DNA from 4 places in the Gordonia sp. SMJS1 genome. Region 1 is predicted to be linked to each of the others. Evidence: predicted binding sites of a transcription regulator. Region 1 holds the regulator's gene; each other region holds the start of a gene.
The links. The regulator LexA, encoded in region 1, represses DNA repair genes until DNA is damaged. The targets are predictions, from matches to a motif close to CGAACANNTGTTCG.
Positions count from the first base shown of each region.

Region 2: the regulator LexA is predicted to act here: its motif matches at 1,909-1,922, upstream of QAD21_RS04245 (HNH endonuclease signature motif containing protein).
Region 3: the regulator LexA is predicted to act here: its motif matches at 2,581-2,594, upstream of QAD21_RS03870 (HNH endonuclease signature motif containing protein).
Region 4: the regulator LexA is predicted to act here: its motif matches at 2,857-2,870, upstream of QAD21_RS01425 (HNH endonuclease signature motif containing protein).

Region 1 is NZ_CP123381.1:2,329,352-2,335,091, forward strand. Features, by position in the region: gene QAD21_RS10655 (DeoR/GlpR family DNA-binding transcription regulator) at 1-712, opposite strand, end outside; gene QAD21_RS10660 (putative PEP-binding protein) at 862-2,571, shown strand; gene lexA (transcriptional repressor LexA) at 2,549-3,253, opposite strand; gene QAD21_RS10670 (LysM peptidoglycan-binding domain-containing protein) at 3,478-4,017, shown strand; gene nrdR (transcriptional regulator NrdR) at 4,117-4,617, shown strand; partial or broken gene hrpA (ATP-dependent RNA helicase HrpA) at 4,591-5,740, opposite strand, start outside.
Region 2 is NZ_CP123381.1:907,763-913,502, forward strand. Features, by position in the region: gene QAD21_RS04240 (diacylglycerol kinase) at 1-214, shown strand, start outside; gene QAD21_RS04245 (HNH endonuclease signature motif containing protein) at 258-1,877, opposite strand; gene ykgO (type B 50S ribosomal protein L36) at 2,243-2,365, opposite strand; gene QAD21_RS04255 (glutamate--cysteine ligase) at 2,431-3,939, opposite strand; gene QAD21_RS04260 (sterol carrier family protein) at 3,995-4,402, shown strand; gene purF (amidophosphoribosyltransferase) at 4,554-5,740, shown strand, end outside.
Region 3 is NZ_CP123381.1:826,382-832,121, forward strand. Features, by position in the region: partial or broken gene betT (choline BCCT transporter BetT) at 1-857, opposite strand, end outside; gene QAD21_RS03870 (HNH endonuclease signature motif containing protein) at 931-2,553, opposite strand; gene QAD21_RS03875 (ATP-dependent Clp protease ATP-binding subunit) at 3,186-5,726, shown strand.
Region 4 is NZ_CP123381.1:319,358-325,097, forward strand. Features, by position in the region: gene QAD21_RS01420 (arabinosyltransferase domain-containing protein) at 1-2,458, opposite strand, end outside; gene QAD21_RS01425 (HNH endonuclease signature motif containing protein) at 2,901-4,604, shown strand; gene QAD21_RS01430 (arabinosyltransferase domain-containing protein) at 4,660-5,740, opposite strand, start outside.

The sequences.
Region 1 (5,740 bases):
TCCCGGAGTCGGTGATGAGGACGTCGACGTCGTCGAGTCCGGCGAAGGAGGTGAGGTCCTCGCGGTCCATCTTCGAGCTGTCGGCAAGGACCACGACCCGTTGCGCGGCTGCGACCATCGCCGCCTTGACCGCGGCCTCGTCGGGGTCGGGTGTCGACAACCCGTGGGCCTCGCTCAGGCCGTTCGTCCCGATGAAGGCGGTGGTCACGCGCAGTCGGCGAAGCGCGTCCACGGTGTCGACGCCCACGGTCGCCTGGGTGAGACCGCGTACGCGTCCGCCGAGGGCATGGAGACCGTCGGGATGGGTTCCCGCGAGCAGGCCGGCGATGGGCAGGCTGTTGGTGAACAGGGTGAGCCTCCGATCGGGAGCGGTCGCCTCGGCCGCGCGGTAGGTGGTGGTGCCGGCGTCGAAGAGCACCGAGCCGCCGTCGGGCGGCAGGAACCGGATGGCCGCCCGGCCGATCGCGGTCTTCTGCTCGATCTGGCTCGACTCCCGTTCGTCGATCCCGAGCTCGCCGAGGGTGCGCATGATCTCGGCGCGCACGGCGCCGCCGTGGACCCGCTGGAGATGTCCGGCGCGTTCCAGTACCGCGAGATCGCGTCGGACGGTCTCGCTGGTGACGTCGAATTTCTCGGCGAGCGCGGCCACGGATGCCCGCCCCGCGAGTCGCACCTCGTCGACGATCGCCTGTTGTCTCTCCTCGGCGTACACACCGCTCCGATCTCCGGTTTCGACCAACCCGCTTGTTGAGGCGTGTGGGATTGGATGTTGTAGTAATTGTGTTTACGCCTGTTTGTGTTGACAAGTCAAGCACTTTTTGTAACGGTGGTCACATCGGTAGTCGAGTGAGAGGCAAGACGATGGCGCAGATCCTGACGGGAACCCCGGTGGTCGGCGGGTTGGCCCACGGTCCCGCGCTGTGGCCGGGCGAGCGACCCGACCACTCGCCGGAGAAGCTCGGCGTCGGTGTGGAGATCGCCGAGGAACGGCGCGCCGACGAGGTCACGCGCTTCGCCACCGCGGCCGGCGCCGTCGCCGCGCGGCTGCGCACGCGCGCGTCGCAGAACACCGGGGTGACGGCCGAGGTGCTCGCCGCGACGGCGGGCCTGGCCGAGGACCGCGGCTGGATCGGTGCCGCGACCGCGCTCATCGGCAAGGGCGCCCCCGCCGAGGCCGCTGCCGTCGCGGCCACCGAACAGTTCGCGGCGGTGTTCACCAAGCTCGGCGGACTGATGGCCGAGCGGGTCACCGATCTCAACGACGTGCGCGACCGGGTCCTCGCCGAACTGCTCGGCCTACCCGAACCTGGTGTGCCCACTCCGGAGGTGCCGTCGGTCCTGCTCGCCGACGACCTCGCGCCCGCCGACACCGCGGGCCTCGACCCCACGAGCACCATCGCCCTCGTCACCCGCCTCGGCGGACCGACCAGCCACACCGCGATCATCGCGCGCCAGCTGGGGATCCCGTGCGTGGTGGCGGTGGCCGACCTGGACGAGATCGAGCCCGGCACAACCGTTCTCGTCGACGGCAGCACCGGGCGGATCGAGGTGGAGCCCGATGCGGAGGCGGCCCGGGCTCGCGTCGACGAGGATCGGCGGCATGCCGCACTCGTCGCCGGCTGGACCGGTCCGGGGCAGACCGCCGACGGGGTGGCCGTGGCGGTGCTCGCCAACGTCGCCGACGGATCGTCGGCACGCGCCGCGGCCGGGTACCCCGTCGAGGGCGTCGGGCTCTTCCGCACCGAACTCGCGTTCCTCGAGCGTGCCGACGAACCGTCGGTGGACGAGCAGGCCGCGATCTACCGGGAGGTGCTCGATGCGTTCGACGGGCAGAAGGTGGTCATCCGCACCCTCGACGCCGGGTCCGACAAACCGCTCCGGTTCGTGACCCATCCCGACGAATCGAACCCAGCGCTCGGCGTGCGGGGCGATCGGATCGCGCTGGCGCACCCCGAGATCCGCGCGCATCAGCTCGACGCGATCGCGCAGGCCGCGTCGGGGTCGGCCGTCGCGCCGTGGGTCATGGCGCCGATGATCGCCTCGCCGGCGGAGGCGCGCACCTTCGCCGCCGAGGTCCGCGGCCGTGGTCTGGTCGCCGGGGTGATGATCGAGGTGCCCGCGGCGGCGATCCTGGCCGAAGCCGTCCTCGCCGAGGTGGACTTCGTGTCCATCGGCACCAACGATCTGACCCAGTACACGATGGCGGCCGACCGGATGTCGGCCGATCTCGCCGGACTGACCGACCCGTGGCAACCGGCCGTGTTGAGCCTCATCGCGGGTGTCGCGGCAGCGGGTGCACGTCAGGGAAAGCCGGTCGGGGTGTGCGGCGAGGCCGCCGCCGATCCGAACCTCGCCTGCGTGCTCGTCGGTCTCGGGGTCACCTCGCTGTCCAGCGCGCCGGCTGCTGCGGCGGCCGTGGGGGCCCGGCTCGGCGAGGTGTCCGCACCGGACTGCCGGGCCGCCGCCGAGGCTGCCCTGTCCACCTCGGATCCCGCCGCGGCGCGCGAGGCGGCCGCGGCGGTGCTCGACGGTTCGGTCGGTGGAGAGGTCAGACTCGCCGCATCACGGTGACGACCTTGCCGAGGATGACGGCATCGTTGCCCGGGATCGGATCGAACAGTTCGTTGTGCGGCATGAGCCAGACGTTCGGGCCCTGACGCTTGAAGGTCTTCACGGTGGCCTCGCCGTCGATCATGGCCGCGACGATGTCGCCGTTGTCGGCGACGTTCTGCTGCCGGACCACGACCCAGTCGCCGTCGCAGATCGCGGCGTCGATCATCGACTCGCCGACGACGCGCAACAGGAAGAGCGATCCCTCGCCGACGAGCTCACGGGGCAGTGGGAAGACGTCCTCGACGGCCTCCTCGGCCAGGATCGGACCGCCGGCCGCGATACGGCCGAGAACCGGCACGAAGGTCGGCTCGGGAAGCTGGCCGGCCGTCGGGGTGTCCGGCGACGGGGTGTCACTCGGGGCGATGTTGACCGCACGGGGACGGTTCGCGTCGCGCTTGAGCAGCCCCTTGCGTTCCAGCGTCCGCAACTGATGGGCCACCGATGACGTCGAGGCCAGGCCGACCTCGTCGCCGATCTCCCGGATGCTCGGCGGATAACCGCGCTCGCGCACCGAGCGGCGGATCACCTCCAGGACCCCGGCCTGTCGCGGGGTGAGTGAGGCCTCGGCGGCGGCGGCGTCGAACGGGGCCTCGTCGTCGGCGCCCCGCGCTCGGCCGCGCCTATCGCCGGTGTCACTCATGTTCGGTTCCTCTCGTCTTCGGAACGTGCTGGTAGATGGCTTGCGCCGGGTCCGAGCCTAGCGGAGTGCGACCGGCACCTCAAACATTTGTTCGATGTGTCGCGAGACTTTGTCGGGACGTCGTGCTACAAATTCGAACATCAGTGCATCGAACATCTGATCGATGTTCGAACACCGACCACCACACCCGCACGATCCCAGACACCCGAACACCGGAGGGCACCATGCGCACCGCCACTCTCGTCGCTCCCGTCCGCACCGACCGTCCCGACGCCGTCCGGCCGCGCACCGACCGCGCCGATCGCGTCCGGACCCGCGCCCCGCTGTCCGACGGCGGCCGACCGGTCGACAACCGGCCGGCCGGCACCCGGCCGCGGGGGGCATCGCCGGTGACCCCGCGGGTGGGCGGTACCCACTGTGGCTCTCCGGTCGGGGTCCGGGGACGTGGCCCGGTCGGGCCCGACGCGGCGGTGTTCCGTCGCCGCCGCCGCACCGCGGTCGCGCTCCTCGCCGGTGTCGGGCTGGCGTTCGTCGTGTGGGTGTTCGGTGTCGTCGGCCAGAATTACTCGGACTCGCTGACACCGTCCGCCGTGAGTTCCGAGGTCGTCCATGTGCGCTCGGGGGACTCGCTCAGCTCGATCGCCGGCCGGGTGGCACCCGAGATGCCGCGCGAGGTCGTGATCGACGAGATCGTCGCGATGAACGATCTGGGGTCGAGCGCGCTGCAGGTGGGCCAGCCCCTGCTCACCCCCCGGTACCGCTGAGGCCGGGCGGTATCCTCGATGTCACAGGGGCCGGCCGACAAGCGGCGGGGCGCACGCTTCGGGTGCGTTCCAGCGTCCCGCGACCTGCGTGAGGACACGATGCGCTGCCCCTTCTGCAAGAACGACGACACCAAGGTCATCGACTCGCGTGTCGCAGATGAAGGGCAGGCCATCCGCCGCCGTCGCTCCTGTGTTGAGTGCGGTCGCCGGTTCTCGACCGTGGAGAGCGCCGTGCTCGCGGTGGTCAAACGCAACGGCGTGACCGAGCCGTTCAGCCGGGAGAAGGTCATGCGTGGCGTGCGGCGAGCCTGTCAGGGCCGCCACGTCGCCGAGGACGCGCTCGCGCAGCTCGCCCAGCAGGTCGAGGACACGGTGCGCGCCAGTGGATCGGCCGAGATCCCCAGCAACGAGGTCGGACTCGCCATCCTGGGCCCGCTCCGCGATCTCGACGAGGTGGCGTATCTGCGCTTCGCCTCGGTGTACCGGTCGTTCGACTCGGTGGAGGACTTCCAGCGCGAGATCGACGACCTGAAGGCGGCATCGGGATCCGGGAGCGCGCTCGCCGAACCCGTGTCAGCCGAGTCGGTCCAGAGCTCGTAGGACCCGTTTCTCCGACACCGGGAACGCGGTGCCGAGACGCTGGGCGAACAGCCCCACGCGCAACTCCTCGACGAGCCACTGCGCTTCGTCGTCGACCACCGCCCGCCGGTGCTCGGGTACCTGTTCGAGGCGTTGGGCCCACCGTTCGACGACGCGATCGACGGCGGCCACCCCGGCCTGGTCGCGTGCTGCGGACGCGGGTAGTGCCTCCAGACGTGCTTGCGCGCCGTCGAGATAGCGCGGCAGATTCTCCAGGTGGCGTCGCGCGGTAGCCGCCACGAATCCGTCGAACACGAGGTGGGCGACCTGTTCGGCGACGTCGTCGGCAGCCAGCGAACCGGCGTGCCGGTCGATCGCCGCCCGCAGCGGGGACATCCGTTCGAGGGCTGCGACGGCCAGCGAGAAGTAGTCCGGTGCGGCCGCGGCGACCCGTGGCCGGATCCGTTCGAGCAGCGCCGAGAAGGATTGTGGTGAGCGAACCGCGGCGAGCTCTGCGTCGTCGATGTCGGCGACCGTGTCCCGAATGGCCCGTCGGGTGCAGTCGGCGAGCAGTGCCTCGGTGGTCGAGTACGGGCTCTGGCTCAGGGCGAGTCGTTCGACCGGACTCAGCGAGCCGGCGATCCGCTTGTGCAGCGGAGGTATCGCGAGGTCGAGGAGGGCGACGATCCCGCGTCGCAGGAGGCGGTCCCGTGTCTCCGGGCTAGCCGCATCGACGACGACAACGCCGCGCGCGTGGCCCTTCGCGTCGGAGACCACGTCGATCGTCGGGTACCGGGTCAGCCGCTGCCCCGCGACATCGACCGTCGTCTGCTCGGCGAGCGAGCCGATCCCATCGGCGGTCCAGGTCTTATACAGGTTGCGCGACACCGTCTTCGGCGCCGCGGGCGTTCCGGTCTGCTGGAGTTCGGGCAACGAGTCGGCGCGGGCGACGATCCGTCCGGAGTCGTCGGCCACCGCGAAATGCATGCGCAGGTGCGGCGGTACCCGGTCGGTGTCGAAATCGCCCGCGGTCACCCGCATCCCGGTGATCGCCGAGAGCTCGCGGGCCAGCCCGGTGGTGAGCGGCTCCTTGCGCGGGGTGAGCCGGCCGAGCGCGAGTTCGGCGAATCGCTGCGCGGGCGAC
Region 2 (5,740 bases), 1.4 Mb from region 1:
CGGTTGCTATCGCATCAGCATCTCCGGAGAACCCGAGATGACCGTCGAGTTCGGGCATCACGGCGAGAACGGCGACCACAACGTCTCCGGCATGATCGTCACCGCGATGCGTCTAGTCAATTCCGTTGCGGCGGTTGTCGATGCGAAACCCGGCCTGGTCACCGCGCTCGACCTCCCGCTCGTGACGGGTCGGGGGCTCTTCGTGCAGAAGTAGCCGCGCTCGACGACGGCGGGCGATGTGATCCGACAGGCGCGAGTCATCGACTGGCGAGTAACTCCATGAGGTGTGCTTCGACGAGGGACGGCCTGGGTGTGCGTGGTCCTGGGCGGGGTGGTCGGACGTCGATGACGTGGCTGGTTTTCAACCATGATCGGCGCGCGTCATGTGGGCGTGGCTCATCGCCGGACGTGGTGCGTCCGTGGATCTCTCGCCGCACCTGTTCTAGGTGGGCCTGCAACCGCTTGGGTATGTCGGGTCGGCGGTTGATGTGTTCGGGGTTGGGTGGCGCGCCGGGTTCGGCGTTGAGTCGCCAGGCGCAGCGGCCTTCGTCGGGTCCGTCGCGGACTACCCGTGTTGTGTATTGGCCGGGCTGGTCGCCGACCATCCGGTTGTGTCGGGGACAGGCCGGTGCGAGGTCGTCGATGTCGGTGAGACCGCCTTTGGCCCAGTCCTTCTGGGCGTGATGCATGTCGACCTGGGTGGCGGGCTGATCGCAACCGGGAGCCGAGCACACCTCCCCGTCAGGGCGGGCGAACGAGACGAGGCGTTGTTCGCGGGTCGCGAGGCGTTTGCCGCGCCCGAAATGTAGGGGGACGGTGGTGGCGTCTTTGAAGATCGCCAACCACGGCTGGACCTCACCGGCCATCGCGATCAGGTCCCGGATGGGCAGCAGGGTGCCGGTGGCGGTGGTGGCGAGTCCGGCTTCTCGGATCAGGTCCCCGAGGTCGGCTTTGACGATCAGTTGCACGGGCAGGCCTCGGTGCGAGGTGCCGAGAGTCCCGTCGGCGAAGCCTGCGGCCAGGGCGGCGTCGAGGGCGTCGTGATTCGTCTGGGCGAGGGTGCGGCCGTCGCGGTCGGCTGCGGCTGTGAGGGCTTCGGGGTCGGCGGCTCCGGCCGGTCCGCTGGGTGAGGCGGGGTCGTCGGGGTTGTTGAGTCCGGGTTTGCCCCAGACGGCGAACATCATGGTGAGTCGGGCGGCGAGTGCGGGTGTCAGGGTGCCGGAGATCTTGGCGGTGCCATCGGCGCGTTGCCGACCGATCCACAGGCCGCGGCGTCGTTTCTGGTCGGTGTCGTCGGTCAGTGTGCCGTCGGGGTCGAGGTGGGCAAGCAGGCGGGCACCGAGTTGGGTGATCTCGGCGGGGGTGTGGGCTTCGGCGATCTCGGCCATCTGTCGTTCGGCGGCGACCTTGATGTCGTGGTCGATGGTGCCCGGGATGCGGTCGAGGACGTCGAGGGTGGCTTGTACGTGGGCGGTGCCGACTGCGCCTTGTGCGAAAGATTCGGCGAGGCAGGGGTATTCGGGTGGGAGGACCTCGCCGCCGAGGCTGGTCCGGTGGGCGGTGGCGTCCATCTGCTTACGGCGGCGCATCGGGTTCGACACCCGTAGCCGATGTGTCATGAACTGCATCAGGGTGCGGCAGCCGGCCTTGCGGGGCAGGTCGCGGGCCTCGACCTGATCGATCTGCCGGTCTCCGGCGACGGTCAGACGCGCGATGGCGCGTTCGGTCTCCGCGGCCACCTCGGCCAGTTCGGCATCGGTACACGGCGACAAATCCACCGACTGCAGTTTGTCCAGGGTGCGATGCAGATCAGCCACCAACTCGACCACCCGGGGAGCCGGCACGGACGCGTCGTCGGTGTGTGTGATGCCGGACATGACGGTGACCTCCCCCCGAGAACCGTTGCAGCGAATGTACGTTCGAGTGTACACGAGTCCGGCGGGTCTAGCCACGAAAACAATTGCCCGGCAATATGAATCAGAGTCATTGCGTTGCGGGAACTTGTCGGTGGGCGCCGGTAGGATCTCGCGGGACGACGACCACGTTGTCTGGGTCGGGCGGCATCATCGCCACGACGGCAGGCCGCGCCTCGAGTTGAGCGCGCAGTTCCTGCCGTCTGTGTGACTACTCGACGCCGCCCGTCGACGCGGGGACCCTGATGCTGCAGTCGCAGCACGAATGTCGTTTCCAGCGGAGTTGCTCGGCCGCGACGATAGCATTCTGGGCGGCGAGTGCTCGACGATCAGCCCTGGCGCGCCTTGAATCTGGGGTTGCCCTTGTTGATCACGTAGATGCGCCCCTTGCGCTTGACCACTTGTGAACCGGGTTGGTTCTTCAACGACCGGATGGATGCACGGACCTTCAACGGAGCCTCCTTAATGGAAATTGTTTCCATTAAAGCAGGTCCGTCGACGAGCGCCGAGGCGGGTGTCAGACCTCCCAGGTGTGCACCGGCTCGCCCTCGTGCATCTGGGTGACGTAGTCGCGGAGCATCCCGTGCAGCGCCTGTGTCCGGCTCTCGCCCGCGCGTTCGCGGGCCGCGACCGCCTGGCGTTGCCAGACCGATCCCGTCTGGCGGGAGATGCAGCGGCCCTCGATGACCGACAGGTAGCGCTTGCGGGCCTTGTCGGAGACGCCGAACCGCTGCAAACCGTCCTCGGCGAGCACGAGCAGCCGGCGCAGGACGAGTTCGTCGGGTCGCACCCAGCCGACGTCGGGCCAGTAGAGCTGCGACTCCATGCCGGTGCGGGCGCCGGACTGCAGGTTCTCGGCGGCGGCGTTGAACGACATCCGCGACCACAGCGGCCGGTCGGATTCGACGAGGCCCCGGACGACGCCGTAGTAGAACGCGGCGTTGGCCATCGTGTCGACGACCGTGGGACCGGCGGGCAGCACGCGGTTCTCGACGCGCAGGTGGGCCTGTCCCTCGTGGATGTCGTAGACCGGACGGTTCCAGCGGTAGACGGTCCCGTTGTGCAGACGCAGTTCGTCGAGGGTGGGGATGCGTCCGTCGTCGAGCTCGGCGAGCGGGTCGGTGTCGGTGCAGACGGGGAGGAGCGCGGGGAAATAGCGCGTGTTCTCCTCGAAGAGGTCGAAGATCGTGTTGATCCACCGCTCTCCGAACCACACTCGCGGCCGGACACCCTGGTTCTTCAGCTCCAGCGGCCGGGTGTCGGTGGCCTGTTCGAAGACCGGGATGCGGCTCTCGTGCCACAACGCGGTCTCGGCGAGGAAGGGCGAGTTCCCGGCCAGGGCGACCTGCACCCCGGCGATGGCCTGTGCCGCATTCCAGTGCGAGGCGAAGTCTTCCGGCGCCACCCGCAAGTGAAGCTGTAGTGAGGTGCAGGCCGCCTCGGGCAGGATCGAATCGGTCGAGGTGCGCAGGTGCTCGGTGTGGTGTCCATCGGTCAGCGGGACGCCGGTGATGTCGATCTCGAGATCCTCGCCGCGGGCGGCGAAGATCTGCTCGTTCAGCAGGTCGTAGCGCGGGTTCGCCGAGATCCAGTGATGCGCGAAGTGTTCGGACTTCAGTGTCGGCAACATGCCGATCATGACCAGGTGGCTCGACGTCTGTGCGGCCCGCTGCTCGGCCCGGTTGAGCGACGTCCGCAACGCCTGCTCGAGCGAGATCGTATCGTCGGTCGTGAACGGTCGCGGCGAGACGTTGATCTCGATGTTGAACTGGCCGAGTTCGGTCTGATAGTCCGGATCGGCGATCGCCTCGAGGACGGCGGCGTTCGCCATCGCGGGTTGCATGTCCTCGTCGACGAGGTTCAGTTCGACCTCCATGCCGAGCAACGGCTTCGGCGGACGGCCCTGATCGGTGAACAGCCCGTCGGCGAGCATCCGCGCGATCGCTTCCGTGCCGCGACCCACCTGACGCCGGAAACGAACCCGGTCCTCGCCGGTGAACTGCTGTTTGGACACCTCGGCTCCCATGCGGTCAATACTGCCCGATCCGCATCGGCGCGAACCCCCTTGCGAAGATGGCCGGGTGCCACCACGCAGGAGAGTGGACCCCGCCGAGGTCCGGGCCGCGGTGCTGGCCGTCTCGGACTGGCTCGTCGACCCGACCGTGCCGACCCCGGGACGCGCCGCCCTCGCCGACGCCGTCCGTCGATCGGCCCGGACACTCGAGCAGCTCGCCCCCGGGAACTCGGTCGAGGTCCGGATGCCCCCGTTCGTCGCGGTCCAGTGCATCGAAGGTCCCCGTCACACCCGCGGAACGCCGCCGAACGTCGTCGAGATGGCGCCGCGGACCTGGCTGCTCCTCGTCACCGGTGTCCTCACCTACGACGACGCCCTCGCCGCGGGCCTGGTGGATGCGTCCGGGCATCGCGCGGCACTCATCGCCGACCTGCTGCCGCTCATCCCGATCGGCCCGCCGGGCGACCGGGAGTAGGAGTGTGATGCATCACTCGACCGGGGCGTCGGGAATGACCCGCCGGTCGACACCGCTGGAAGATTCGCATCGGGAGCCGACCGACCCGTAAACTCACGCGTGTCTCCCAGCCCACTCGACGGACCGATTCGCAGCCCCAGGGAGCTAGTCGATGCCTGATCATTCGATCGCCCACATGAACCTGCTCGCTGCCACGACGCCGGCGGGCGGATGCTCCGCACGCGGCTCGGGTGCGATCAATCCGGCCCCGCTGGACGATCTCGAGAACGAACCGCGTGAGGAATGCGGTGTCTTCGGTGTCTGGGCGCCCGGCGAGGACGTCGCCAAGCTGAGTTACTACGGCCTCTACGCCCTGCAGCACCGCGGCCAGGAAGCCGCGGGCATCGCCGTCGGCGACGGCAGCCAGGTGGTCGTGTTCAAGGACCTCGGACTCGTCAGCCAGGTCTTCGACGAGCAGACCCTGGGTGCGATGAGCGGGCATGTGGCGATCGGCCACTGCCGGTACTCCACCACCGGCTCGACGACCTGGGAGAACTCGCAGCCGATCTTCCGCACCACCGACGCCGGGACCGGCGTCGCCCTGGGCCACAACGGCAACCTGGTCAACACCGCGGACCTCGCGGCGCGTGCACGCGAGCAGGGGATCAAGAGTTCGGCGGCGACGTCGGACTCCGATGTCGTCGGTGCGCTCCTCGCGCACGGCGCCGCGGACAGCTCGATCGAGCAGGCCGCGATGGAACTGCTGCCCACCCTCAAGGGCGCGTTCTGCCTGACCTTCATGGATGAGCACACGCTCTACGCCGCGCGCGATCCGCACGGTGTGCGCCCGCTGTCACTCGGCCGCCTCGACCGCGGCTGGGTCGTCGCCTCGGAGACCGCCGCCCTCGACATCGTGGGTGCGTCGTTCGTCCGCGACATCGAGCCGGGCGAGCTCCTGGCCATCGACGCCGACGGCGTGCGCAGCACGCGCTTCGCCGAGCCGACCCCCAGCGGCTGCGTCTTCGAATACGTCTATCTCGCCCGTCCCGACTCGGTGATCCACGGTCGTTCGGTGCATTCGACCCGCGTCGAGATCGGTCGCCGACTCGCCAAGGAACACCCCGCCGACGGTGACCTGGTCATCCCGGTACCGGAGTCGGGCGTGCCGGCGGCCGTCGGGTTCGCCCAGGAATCCGGGATTCCGTACGGCCAGGGACTGATGAAGAACGCCTACGTCGGCCGTACCTTCATCCAGCCGTCGCAGACGATCCGCCAGCTCGGTATCCGCCTAAAGCTCAATCCGTTACGCGAGGTGATCCGCGGCAAACGGCTCGTCGTCGTCGACGACTCGATCGTGCG
Region 3 (5,740 bases), 1.5 Mb from region 1:
AGGCAGATGGCCAGGATGACGTTGATCTCGGAGAGGCGTCGAATGCCCCTGTCGACACCAGAGGTCGCAGACGCGGTCGCGATCACCACAGCCAGGACGATCAGGCCGATCTGGGCCGCCTTGCCCTGCTCGATCCCGAAGATCTCGTTCAGCCCGAAGTTGAGCTGGACGACCCCGATCCCCAGTGAGGTGGCGATGCCGAAGATGGTGCCGAGGACGGCCGCGACGTCGATCGCGTCGCCCCAGCGGCCTTCGACACGTTTGCCGAAGATCGGGTAGAGCGCTGCCCGGATCGTCAGCGGGAGATTGTGCCGGAAGGCGAAATACGCGAGTGCGCCACCCATGAGCGCGTACATCGCCCAGCCGGTCACGCCGTAGTGGAAGACCGTCCAGGTGACCGCCTCACGTGCCGCTTCGTTGGTCTCCCCGGCCCCGGTCGGCGGGTTGAGGAAGTGGGTCACGGGTTCGGCGACCGAGAAGAACATCAGATCGATGCCGATGCCCGCGGCGAACAGCATCGACGTCCAGGTGAAGAGGCTGTACTCCGGACGCGATTCCTCCGGTCCGAGCCGGTAGCGCCCGTACTTGCTGAGGCCGAGGAACACCACGAGACCAACGATGGCGGTGGCGAGGATGAAGTACCACCAGCCGAACCAGCGGGTGATGAAGTCGCGTACGTCGTTGATCGTCGACTCGGCCGCTGCCGGTGCCGCCAGCGCCCAGACGGCGAAGGCGACCACGATGACAGCCGAGGCTATGAAGACGGTCAGATTGACCCGGCGCGTGGGCAATCGCCGCTCGCCGGTCTTGGTCTCGGCATGGACCGACGTGGACGGTCGAGCGGCGTCATCACTCATGGACCACGACGCTAGTCCGATCGCCGATGGGGCGGACCGTTTGGACGGATCCGTGTGAGTTGTTCTACCCGGTTCAGTGGGTGGCGAGTAGCTCCATCAGGTGTGCTTCGACGAGGGAGGGGCGGACCTGTCGTCGGCCGGGTCGGGGTGGTCGGACGTCGATGACGTGGCTGATCGTCGCCCATGAGCGGCGTGCGTCGTCGTGGGTGTGGCCGTCTGGGCGTGGTTGATCGCCGGGCCGGGTTGGTGGTCCGTGGATCTCGTCGCGCACGGTGTTCAGATGTTGTGCGAACCGCCTGGGTATGTCGGGTCGACGGTTGAGGCGTTCGGGGTTGGGTGGCGCCCCGGGTTCAGCATTCAACCGCCACATGCAGCGACCTTCGTCGGGCCCGGACCGGACGATGCGGGTGGTGTACTGCCCGGGCTTGTCGCCGACCATGCGGTTGTGGCGTGGGCACGCCGGGGCGAGGTCGTCGATGTCGGTGAGACCACCCTTGGCCCAGTCCTTCTGGGCGTGATGCATGTCGACGTGGGTGGCGGGCTGATCACACCCGGGTGCCGAGCACACTTCGCCGTCGGGGCGGGCGAACGAGACGAGGCGTTGTTCGCGCGTGGCGAGACGTTTCCCCCTACCGAAGTGCAGCGGCACGGTGGTGTGGTCTTTGAAGATCGCCAACCACGGTTGGATGTCGGCGGCCATTGCGATCAGGTCCGGGATGGGCAGCAGGGTGCCGGTGGCGGTGGTCGCGAGGCCGGCTTCACGAATCAGATCAGCGAGGTCGGCTTTGATGATCAGCTGCATCGGCAGCCCACGATGCGTGGTGCCGAGAGTGCCGTCAGCAAATTTGGCGGCCAGTGCGGCGTCGAGGGCGTCGTGATTGGTCTGGGCGGGGGTGCGGCCGTCGCGGTCGGCGGCGGCTGTCAGGGTGTCGGGGTCGGCGGTGCCGGCCGGTCCGCAGGGCGACTGTGGGTCGTCGGGGTTGTTGAGTCCGGGTTTGCCCCAGACGGCGAACATCATCGTCAGCCGGGCGTGGAGTTCGGGAGTTAGGGTGCCGGAGATGGTGGCGGTGCCATCGGCGCGTTGCCGGCCGATCCACAGGCCGCGGCGCCGTTTCTGGTCCGAATCGTCGGCGAGGGTGCCGTCGGGGTCGAGGTGAGCGAGCAGCCGGGCACCGAGTTGGGTGATGTCAGCAGGCGTGTGGTCGACGGCGATCTCGGCCATCTGTCGTTCGGCGGCGACCTTGATGTCGTGGTCGACGGCTACCGGGATGCGGTCGAGGACATCCAGGGTGGCCTGCACGTGCCCGGAGCCAACAGCTCCCACAGCGAACGCCTCGGCCAGCGTGGGGTGTTCGGGCTCCAGAATGTCGCCGCCCAGGCTGGTCCGGTGGGAGGTGGCATCCATCTGTATTCGGCGCCGCACCGGGTTGGACACCCGCAGCCGGTGGGTCATGAACTGCATGAGTGTCCTGCAGCCTGCCTTGCGGGGGAGGTCGCGGGCCTCGACCTGATCGATCTGCCGGTCACCGGCCACGGTCAGCCGGGCGATCGCTTTCTCGGTGTCGGCCGCCAGATCGGCCAACTCGGTATCGGTGCACGGCGCCAGGTCCACGGTCTGTAGTTCGTCGAGGATGCGGTGGAGGTCGGCCACCAGCTCGACGGCACGTGGTTGCGCCGTGGTGGTTTCGTCAGACATGGTCACCTCCCCCGAGTACCGTTGCTGCGAATGTACGTTCGAGTGTACACGGCCATCGGTCGCCGTCAATACCAAAAATGTTGTCGTGCAACAGAACTGAGCGCCTACATCTTGTCGGTGTCGTGTGATAGGCGTCCGCCGCGTGTCGTGGCCGTGCTCGCCGTGTACCGGGCCGTACCCGGATGCACCCTGCTGCTCGTTGGTGTGCGACGGTCGCAGTCAAGCGAGGGCCAGATCTACCGAGGCCCGGCAGCGGCCCGGGTGGTCCCCATTCGCCTCCTGTGGTCTCGTCGGCCGGCGGTTTCCGCGATACCCGGCTGCTGTCGGGCACAACGCGGGCGCCGCGTCGCGGGTCCCAGCGCCCGGTGGGGGCGCATCCCGGGCCGTCGGCGGCCCGTTCGCTCTCGGCGTAGACGGCGGGGAACACAGCCCCGGCCTGCGCAGTTGTACTGGGCACATCCCCGCCGCAACGGGGGATCCATGCACTCTGCGCAGGCGTTAACTGCAGGTGCACCCCAGACGACCTCTAGAGTGGAAGCAGGCTGGTCGTCGTCTATCCGCACCGGTTGTCCTCCGGGACCTCCGAGGTGGTCTCCGCGGCGGCCGGGGCGCTAGCAATGTGAGGGAGAACAATGTTCGAACGGTTCACCGACCGCGCGCGTCGGGTTGTGGTTCTGGCCCAAGAAGAAGCGCGCATGCTCAACCACAACTACATCGGTACCGAGCACATCCTCCTCGGCCTCATCCACGAGGGCGAGGGCGTGGCGGCCAAGGCGCTCGAGTCGCTCGGGATCTCGCTCGAAGGGGTTCGCAGCCAGGTCGAGGAGATCATCGGCCAGGGTCAGCAGGCGCCGTCGGGACACATCCCGTTCACCCCGCGTGCCAAGAAGGTGCTGGAGCTCTCGCTGCGCGAGGCCCTGCAGCTCGGCCACAACTACATCGGTACCGAGCACATCCTGCTCGGCCTGATCCGCGAGGGCGAGGGCGTCGCTGCCCAGGTGCTGGTGAAGCTCGGCGCCGACCTCAACCGGGTCCGCCAGCAGGTCATCCAGCTCCTCAGCGGATACCAGGGCAAGGAGCCGCAGGAGGCGGGCACCGGCGGTCGCAGCAGCGAGTCCGGCACCCCGTCGACCTCGCTGGTCCTCGACCAGTTCGGTCGTAACCTGACCGCCGCGGCCTCCGAGGGCAAGCTCGACCCGGTCATCGGCCGGGAGAAGGAAATCGAGCGGGTCATGCAGGTGCTCAGCCGCCGCACCAAGAACAACCCGGTGCTGATCGGTGAGCCCGGCGTCGGCAAGACCGCCGTCGTCGAGGGCCTGGCTCAGGCCATCGTCAACGGCAAGGTCCCCGAGACCCTCAAGGACAAGCAGCTCTACACCCTCGACCTCGGTTCGCTGGTCGCGGGCAGCCGCTACCGCGGTGACTTCGAGGAACGCCTCAAGAAGGTGCTCAAGGAGATCAACACCCGCGGCGACATCATCCTGTTCATCGACGAGTTGCACACGCTCGTCGGCGCAGGTGCCGCCGAGGGCGCCATCGACGCCGCCAGCATCCTCAAGCCGAAGCTGGCCCGCGGCGAGTTGCAGACCATCGGCGCGACGACCCTCGACGAGTACCGCAAGTACATCGAGAAGGACGCCGCACTCGAGCGTCGCTTCCAGCCCGTGCAGGTGGGCGAGCCGTCTGTCGAGCACACCATCGAGATCCTCAAGGGCCTGCGCGACCGGTACGAGTCGCACCACCGCGTCTCGATCACCGACGGCGCGCTGGTCGCCGCCGCCACGCTGGCCGACCGCTACATCAACGACCGGTTCCTGCCGGACAAGGCGATCGACCTCATCGACGAGGCCGGCGCGCGCATGCGCATCCGCCGGATGACCGCGCCGCCAGACCTGCGTGAGTTCGACGACCGCATCGCCGATGCGCGCAAGGAGAAAGAAAGCGCGATCGACGCTCAGGACTTCGAGAAGGCCGCCAGCCTCCGCGACAAGGAGAAGCAGCTGGTCGCCGAGCGCGCCGAGCGCGAGAAGCAGTGGCGCAGCGGTGACATGGACGTCGTGGCCGAGGTCGACGACGAGCAGATCGCCGAGGTCCTCGGCAACTGGACCGGCATCCCGGTGTTCAAGCTCACCGAGGAGGAGACCACGCGTCTGCTCCGCATGGAGGAGGAGCTGCACAAGCGGATCATCGGGCAGGAGGACGCAGTCAAGGCGGTCTCGAAGGCGATCCGTCGTACCCGTGCCGGCCTGAAGGATCCGAAGCGGCCGTCGGGCTCGTTCATCTTCGCCGGTCCGTCCGGTGTCGGTAAGACCGAGCTCTCCAAGGCGCTGGCGAACTTCCTCTTCGGCGAGGACGACGCCCTGATCCAGATCGACATGGGCGAGTTCCACGACCGCTTCACCGCGTCGCGTCTGTTCGGTGCCCCTCCCGGGTACGTCGGCTACGAAGAGGGCGGGCAGCTCACCGAGAAGGTGCGCCGCAAGCCGTTCTCGGTGGTGCTGTTCGACGAGATCGAGAAGGCCCACTCGGAGATCTACAACACCCTGCTGCAGGTCCTCGAAGACGGTCGTCTGACCGACGGTCAGGGCCGCACGGTCGACTTCAAGAACACCGTGCTGATCTTCACCTCGAACCTCGGTACCTCGGACATCTCCAAGGCCGTGGGCATGGGCTTCTCGTCGAGCGACGGAACCCAGTCGAACTACGAGCGGATGAAGCAGAAGGTCAACGACGAGCTCAAGAAGCACTTCCGCCCCGAGTTCCTCAACCGCATCGACGACATCGTCGTGTTCCACCAGCTCACGCGGGAAGAGATCATCCAGATGGTCGATCTCATGCTGACCCGCGTGGAGGGTGCATTGAAGAACAAGGACATGGCTCTCGAGGTCACCGACCGCGCGAAGGCCCTGCTGGCCAAGCGTGGCTTCGATCCGGTGCTGGGTGCGCGTCCGCTGCGTCGCACCATCCAGCGCGAGATCGAGGACCAGCTCTCGGAGAAGATCCTGTTCGGCGACATCGCTCCCGGACAGATCGTCCTGGTCGACGTCGAGAACTGGGACGGCGAGGGCGACGGCGACGACGCCCGGTTCGTCTTCACCGGCTCGGAGAAGCCGCGCATGGTTCCCGACGCACCGGTCGAGCTCACCAAGGCCGGCGAGGCCGACGCGAGCTGATAGCCGATCCGCGT
Region 4 (5,740 bases), 2.0 Mb from region 1:
TCATCTGTCCGGGGCGCTGGCTACCCGGCTCGGGCTGGAGGTCGTCGGGAATCCCGTTCGGGGAGAACCCGACCGGGTTCTCGCCGCGCAGCGCCTGCGTCGTGGTGGCGCCGCCGGCCGGGGTGAGCATGCCGGCGTTGGGATCGAGTTCGACGAGGACATCGTCGGCGAGGCCACAGCTGTTGCCGCGCAGCGTGTTCAGGTTCTCGGCGAGTGCGGTCGACGCCGGATACCGGGTCACCGCGGCTTTGGCGAACAGCAGTAACTCCACGATCACCAGCAGACCGGCGATCACCGCCAGTGGTGAGGAGGCGAGAAAGAGCCGTCGGCGATCGGCTCGGGTCTCGCCGGGCCCGGTGTCGGCATGTGCGAGACCGCGATTGGTCACGTAGTCCAGCCGCAGGTGTTGCCAGACCGCGACCGCGGCCGCGATCACGGCGAGGATGAGGAACAGCGTCGACGCCTGGTAGCCGGCGATGACGGGGGCGCGGTCGAACCAGGAGATGCCGTATTCGTAGAGGAACGGCCACGAGTTGTAACCGGCCATCGCGGCGGCCATCGCGAACAACAGTCCGGAGACGAAGACCGTCAGGTTTCGCGCCGAACGCGCCGCCGACTGGGCCACGGCGACGGTGGCCGCCGCCGCGATCGCCGCCGCCAGCCCGGCGAGCACGCCGAACTGGATGGTCCACTTGGTCGGCGTGAACGCGAACAGGAGGAGGGTGACCCCGACGGCGCCGATGAGACGCCAGACGGGTCCCGGGTCGACTCCGCGAATCCTCGTGCGCCGCAACATGACCGCGACCGTGACGAACAGGCCGGCGAGCAGCAGGAGCAGCGGTACGCGACGGGTGAGGGCGCCGTCGTCGGTGACGACCGAGATGAAGTAGTACCGCAGGAACTCCTGATGCCAGGAGATGACCGGCCCGACCGAGTAGCGCAGCTTGATCGCTTCGAGGACGGTGGCCAGGGTCTGATCGCGGAACACCACGATGAGCACCACCATGCTGGCGGCGGCGATCGGCGCGAGGAGGGCGAGCGTTGCCGCCCAGCGGGATCCGTCCATCCGGTTCCGTCGGTCGATGAGGATGTGCAGCAGTGAGCGGGCCGCCACCAGCAGGATGGCCACGCCGACGACGCCGTGCGGGGCGAGCGCCAGGGTGAAGCCCGCGACGAGGGCGGCCAGTGCCGCTGGCAGGAGCCGCCGGGTCGCGATGGCGTATTCCGCTGCCCACCAGGTCAGTAGCGAACCGAGGACGATGATCCCCTCGCTGCGCAAGCCGCTGCAGAACGGCAACCAGAACGCGGTGAACGTCAGGGCGCCCGCCCAGATGGCCCACGAACTGCGCCGCACCGCGGGGCCGAGGCGTGGCAGCAGCACCCGGCTCAGGACGAACCACGACACGAGTCCGGCGACGAGTTGCGGGATGTGCATCCACAGCACCGACGGCGAGACCGACGACCACGCCGCAAGGAAGCTGTAGTACCAGTCGAACGGTGCTTCGGGGATGCCGTAGAAGCGGTAGTAGTTGGCGAGGTAGCCGAAACCGTCGGCGGTACGGCCCATGTTGAGGATGTAACCGTCGTCGGGCGAACCGGCCCCGAGGACGCTCCAAACCAGCAGGATCGCGGTGACGACCAAGTCGCTGGCCCGGGGTTTCAGTGAATGCCACCACGAGCGGGTGCGCGCGCCGATCCGCCGGTGGTACCCGCCGATGCGGTCGAGCAGCCCGAGCGCGACGACGGCGACGAGTACCGACAGCGCGGCGAGCACCATCACGATGATCTTGAGGATCGACGGGGACGACTCGTACCGGTTGTCGATGGCCACCTGCACGCGCAGGCCGTTACCAGCGGCGTCGCGTGCCTGTTCCGGGCTGAGGTTGCTGAAGATGCCGTCGACCTGCGGGCGGCGGTCCGGCGGCAGGGTCGTCGACTCGCCGAGCCCGACGAACTGCGCACCCGGGCCGGTGGGGGCGGAGAAGATGCGCAAGTCCGAACATCGGCTCAGGTCGGCGCGGGAGGCGGTCGCGGCGAGACTGTTCCGGAAGGTCACGGTGATCGCGGCGTCGGTGGCGGTGACCCACAGCGACGACGACTTCGAGCGTGGTGCATTGGTCGGCATCGTGGCGAGGACCACGCCGTCCGGTGCCGACGCCAGCGTCGCGCACGGAATGCGGGCGTCGAGGGTCTGCGGGGTCTGCGCGATGAGCGGCGCCATCACCGACGACGTGTCGGCGTTCAGATCCTGCCCGGCCGGCCACTCGAAACCGGCGTCGACGGCCTTGACCGGCAGCAGCGGGGTGAGGGCACACAGCACGATGCCGGCGATCCCCGCCACGATCGCGATCCACCGGGCGGTGCCCGCGGAAATCCTGGTCCCGTGCCCCGACGATTCCGGCCCCGACGAGGACGGTTCGGCGGAATCCTCAGGCGAGGTCGGGGCTGTCACAGGCACGGTGCCTCATCGTAAGCGACGTCCCCCGGGGTACCTAGGGCCCACCCCGCGGCTCTGGAGGTTGGTGACGGCCTCCGCAGGCTCCGGTCTCCCTCTGGGAGCAGTAAGTGGGCCCGCTCCGAGCACAACAGTTCTTTCGCAGTCCACGACGGCCGTCAGGCCACAGCTGCTGAGGGGCGGCCGGAGCTTGCGGAGGGCGCGTCAACCCCCTGCTCCCTGAGGAGCGTCCGGAGCTTGCGGAGGGCGCGTCACGAAGGGTTCCGCACTGCAAAGACAGTTCTCGCCGCGGCGGACGACTACCAGCAACCACCGACAATTTAAGGTGGCAACTCCGCGCAGCAAAGATTCTGTTGGACAACGTATTTCGAGCTGCCGTTTACCCTTCTTTCGTGTACAGTCGAACGTACATTCGCAGCACGGGTTCTCGGGGGAGGTGACCGTCATGTTCGATTCCCAGCAGGTCGTCGGCACCGACGCGCCTTCGCCTCGTGTGGTCGAGTTGGTGGCCGATCTCCACCGCACCCTCGACAAGTTGCAGACCGTGGATCTGTCGCCGTGTACCGATGCCGAACTCGCTGAGGTGGCCGCGGAGACCGAACGCGCCATCGCTCGTCTGACCGTTGCCGGTGACCGGCAGATCGATCAGGCCGTCGCTCGCGACCTGCCCCGCAAGGCCGGCTGCCGCACCCTCATGCAGTACATGACGCACCAGCTACGAGTGTCGAACCCGATGCGCCGCCGTAAGCAGATGGACGCCACCGCCCACCGGACCAGCCTCGGCGGCGAGGTCCTCCCACCCGAATACCCCTGCCTCGCCGAAGCGTTCGCACACGGCGCGGTCGGCACCGCGCACGTGCAGGCCGCATTGGATGTCCTCGACCGCATCCCGGTCGCCGTCGACCACGACATCAAGGTCGCCGCTGAGCGGCAGATGGCCGAGATCGCCACCGACCACACCCCCGCTGAGATCACCCAACTCGGTGCCCGCCTGCTCGCCCACCTCGACCCCGACGGCACCCTGACCGACGACACCGACCAGAAACGACGCCGCGGCCTGTGGATCGGTCGGCAACGCGCCGATGGCACCGCCAAGATCTCCGGCACCCTGACACCCGCACTCGCCGCCCGACTCACCATGATGTTCGCCGTGTGGGGCAAACCCGGACTCAACAACCCCGACGACCCCGCCTCGCCCAGCGGGCCGGCCGGTGCCGCCGACCCCGACGCCCTGGCCACCGCAGCCGACCGCGACGGCCGCACCCTCGCCCAGTCCAATCACGACGCGCTCGACGCTGCACTCGCCGCAGGTTTCGCCGACGGCGCACTCGGCACCTCGCACCGCGGCCTGCCCGTCCAACTGATCATCAAAGCCGACCTCGGCGACCTCGTCCGCGAAGCCGGACTCGCGACCACCGCCACCGGAACCCTGCTGCCCATCCGGGACTTGATCGCGATGGCCGGTGACGTCCAGCCGTGGTTGGCGATCTTCAAAGACGCCACCACTGTGCCGCTGCACTTCGGGCGCGGCAGACGTCTGGCCACCCGCGAACAGCGCCTCGTCTCTTTCGCCCGCCCCGACGGGGAAGTGTGCTCGGCACCCGGGTGTGATCAGCCCGCCACCCAGGTCGACATGCATCACGCCCACAGGGATTGGGCCAAGGGCGGTCTCACCGACATCGACGACCTCGCCCCGGCCTGCCCGCGACATAACCGGATGGTCGGTGACCAGCCCGGGCAGTACACCACCCGCATCGCCCGGTCCGGACCCGACGAAGGCCGCTGCCTGTGGCGGTTGAACGCCGAACCTGGCGCACCGCCCAACCCCGAGCGCCTCAACCGCCGACCCGACATACCCCGGCGGTTCGCAGAACACCTGAACACCGTGCGCAACGACATCCACGGACCTGCCACCAGGCCCGGCGATGAGTCACGCCCGACCCTTCGTGACGCGCCCTCCGCAAGCTCCGGGCGCTCCTCAGGGAGCAGCGGGCGCCCCGACGCCGTCGGCTACGGCGACCGCGGCCTCCGTCTCGAACTCGCTTATCGCGAACTGGTCCATCCGCGAACACCGCCGGAGCACCTCACCAGCCCACCGCTGACCCCGGTCGAAGCAGAACTCGCACGCATACTCACCGACCACCGGTGACGGCAAAGCAGATCGCCGCGCCGACTACCACCGCGGCGACCGGGCCGTCGAACCGTCAGTGCCGCAACGGCGCGGGACTCCACAGTCCGCTGCGGGTGGCGGTGCCGGTCTCGATCTCGGCGAGCGTGTCGACGTCGCCGTATGGCTCGTAGCGTTCGAGGGCGCCCCAGTCGCGTCCGATGTCGGCCATCAGATAGGTCGGCACCGCCGTCGCCTGCTGGGAGACCTCGAGCCAGCCGAGGGGGCCGCCGCCGAAGCGGTTCTGCCACGCCGACACCGCGGCTGCCAGGTCTGAGCCCGGCTTGATGCGCCACTTCGGGATCTCCGCGACCCCGACGTCGTGGGTGAACGGGCGCTGGCACGGGAACGCCAGGCCCGAAGTCCAGTCGATGTGGACCGGATCGGTGCTGCCGACCACGTCCTGCAGGGTGTCCATCTGCGGGATCCGTGGCGGGGTGAGCACGATGAACCGGTCCTCGGCGAGGTTGTCGTCGGTCGCGACGATCCGCACGGCGGTGGTGTCGGACGGCAGCTCGTCGGTGTTGTAGCGCAGGTTGCGCCACGACGGGCGCGGGCCCGGGTCGATGAGTTCGGTGTCGCCGGCGGCCTCGAGGTCGGCATCGCGGGTGTCGGGACCGATCGGGTCCGCGGTGTACTCGAGCATCACGTTCGGGTTGTCGTACTCGCCGGCCACCGACATCGTGAGCAGCGGACGGTCCCGCCAATCCGACGGTAGCGCGTACCACCCGGAGGTGAGGCGGGCCGGGACCTGGTCGAGCTTGGAGTAGCTGCCCATGACCGGCGTGGAGGCGGGATCGAGGAAGAACGGGAGCGCCGCGGTGCTGCCGTTGATCCCGGGTTCGGCGATCTCGCCGCCGCCGGTACCGCCGGGGTTGGAGTTGACGATGTCGGGGGACTGCCAGACGTCGCCGGACAGGACACCCAGCGACCCCTCGCTGGCCGTCGACTCGAGTGCTGTCGGCACACCGTTGGGGAAGAATCCCGAGGTGGACGGCACGCTGCCCGGTGCGGGCGGTGGCCCGCCGAGAGGATTGGGCAGCGTCGGGTCGACCGGGCGGAGCATGTCGCGGTCGGGGTCGGACTCCACCCAGACCTTGTCGGCCATCCCGCACGGG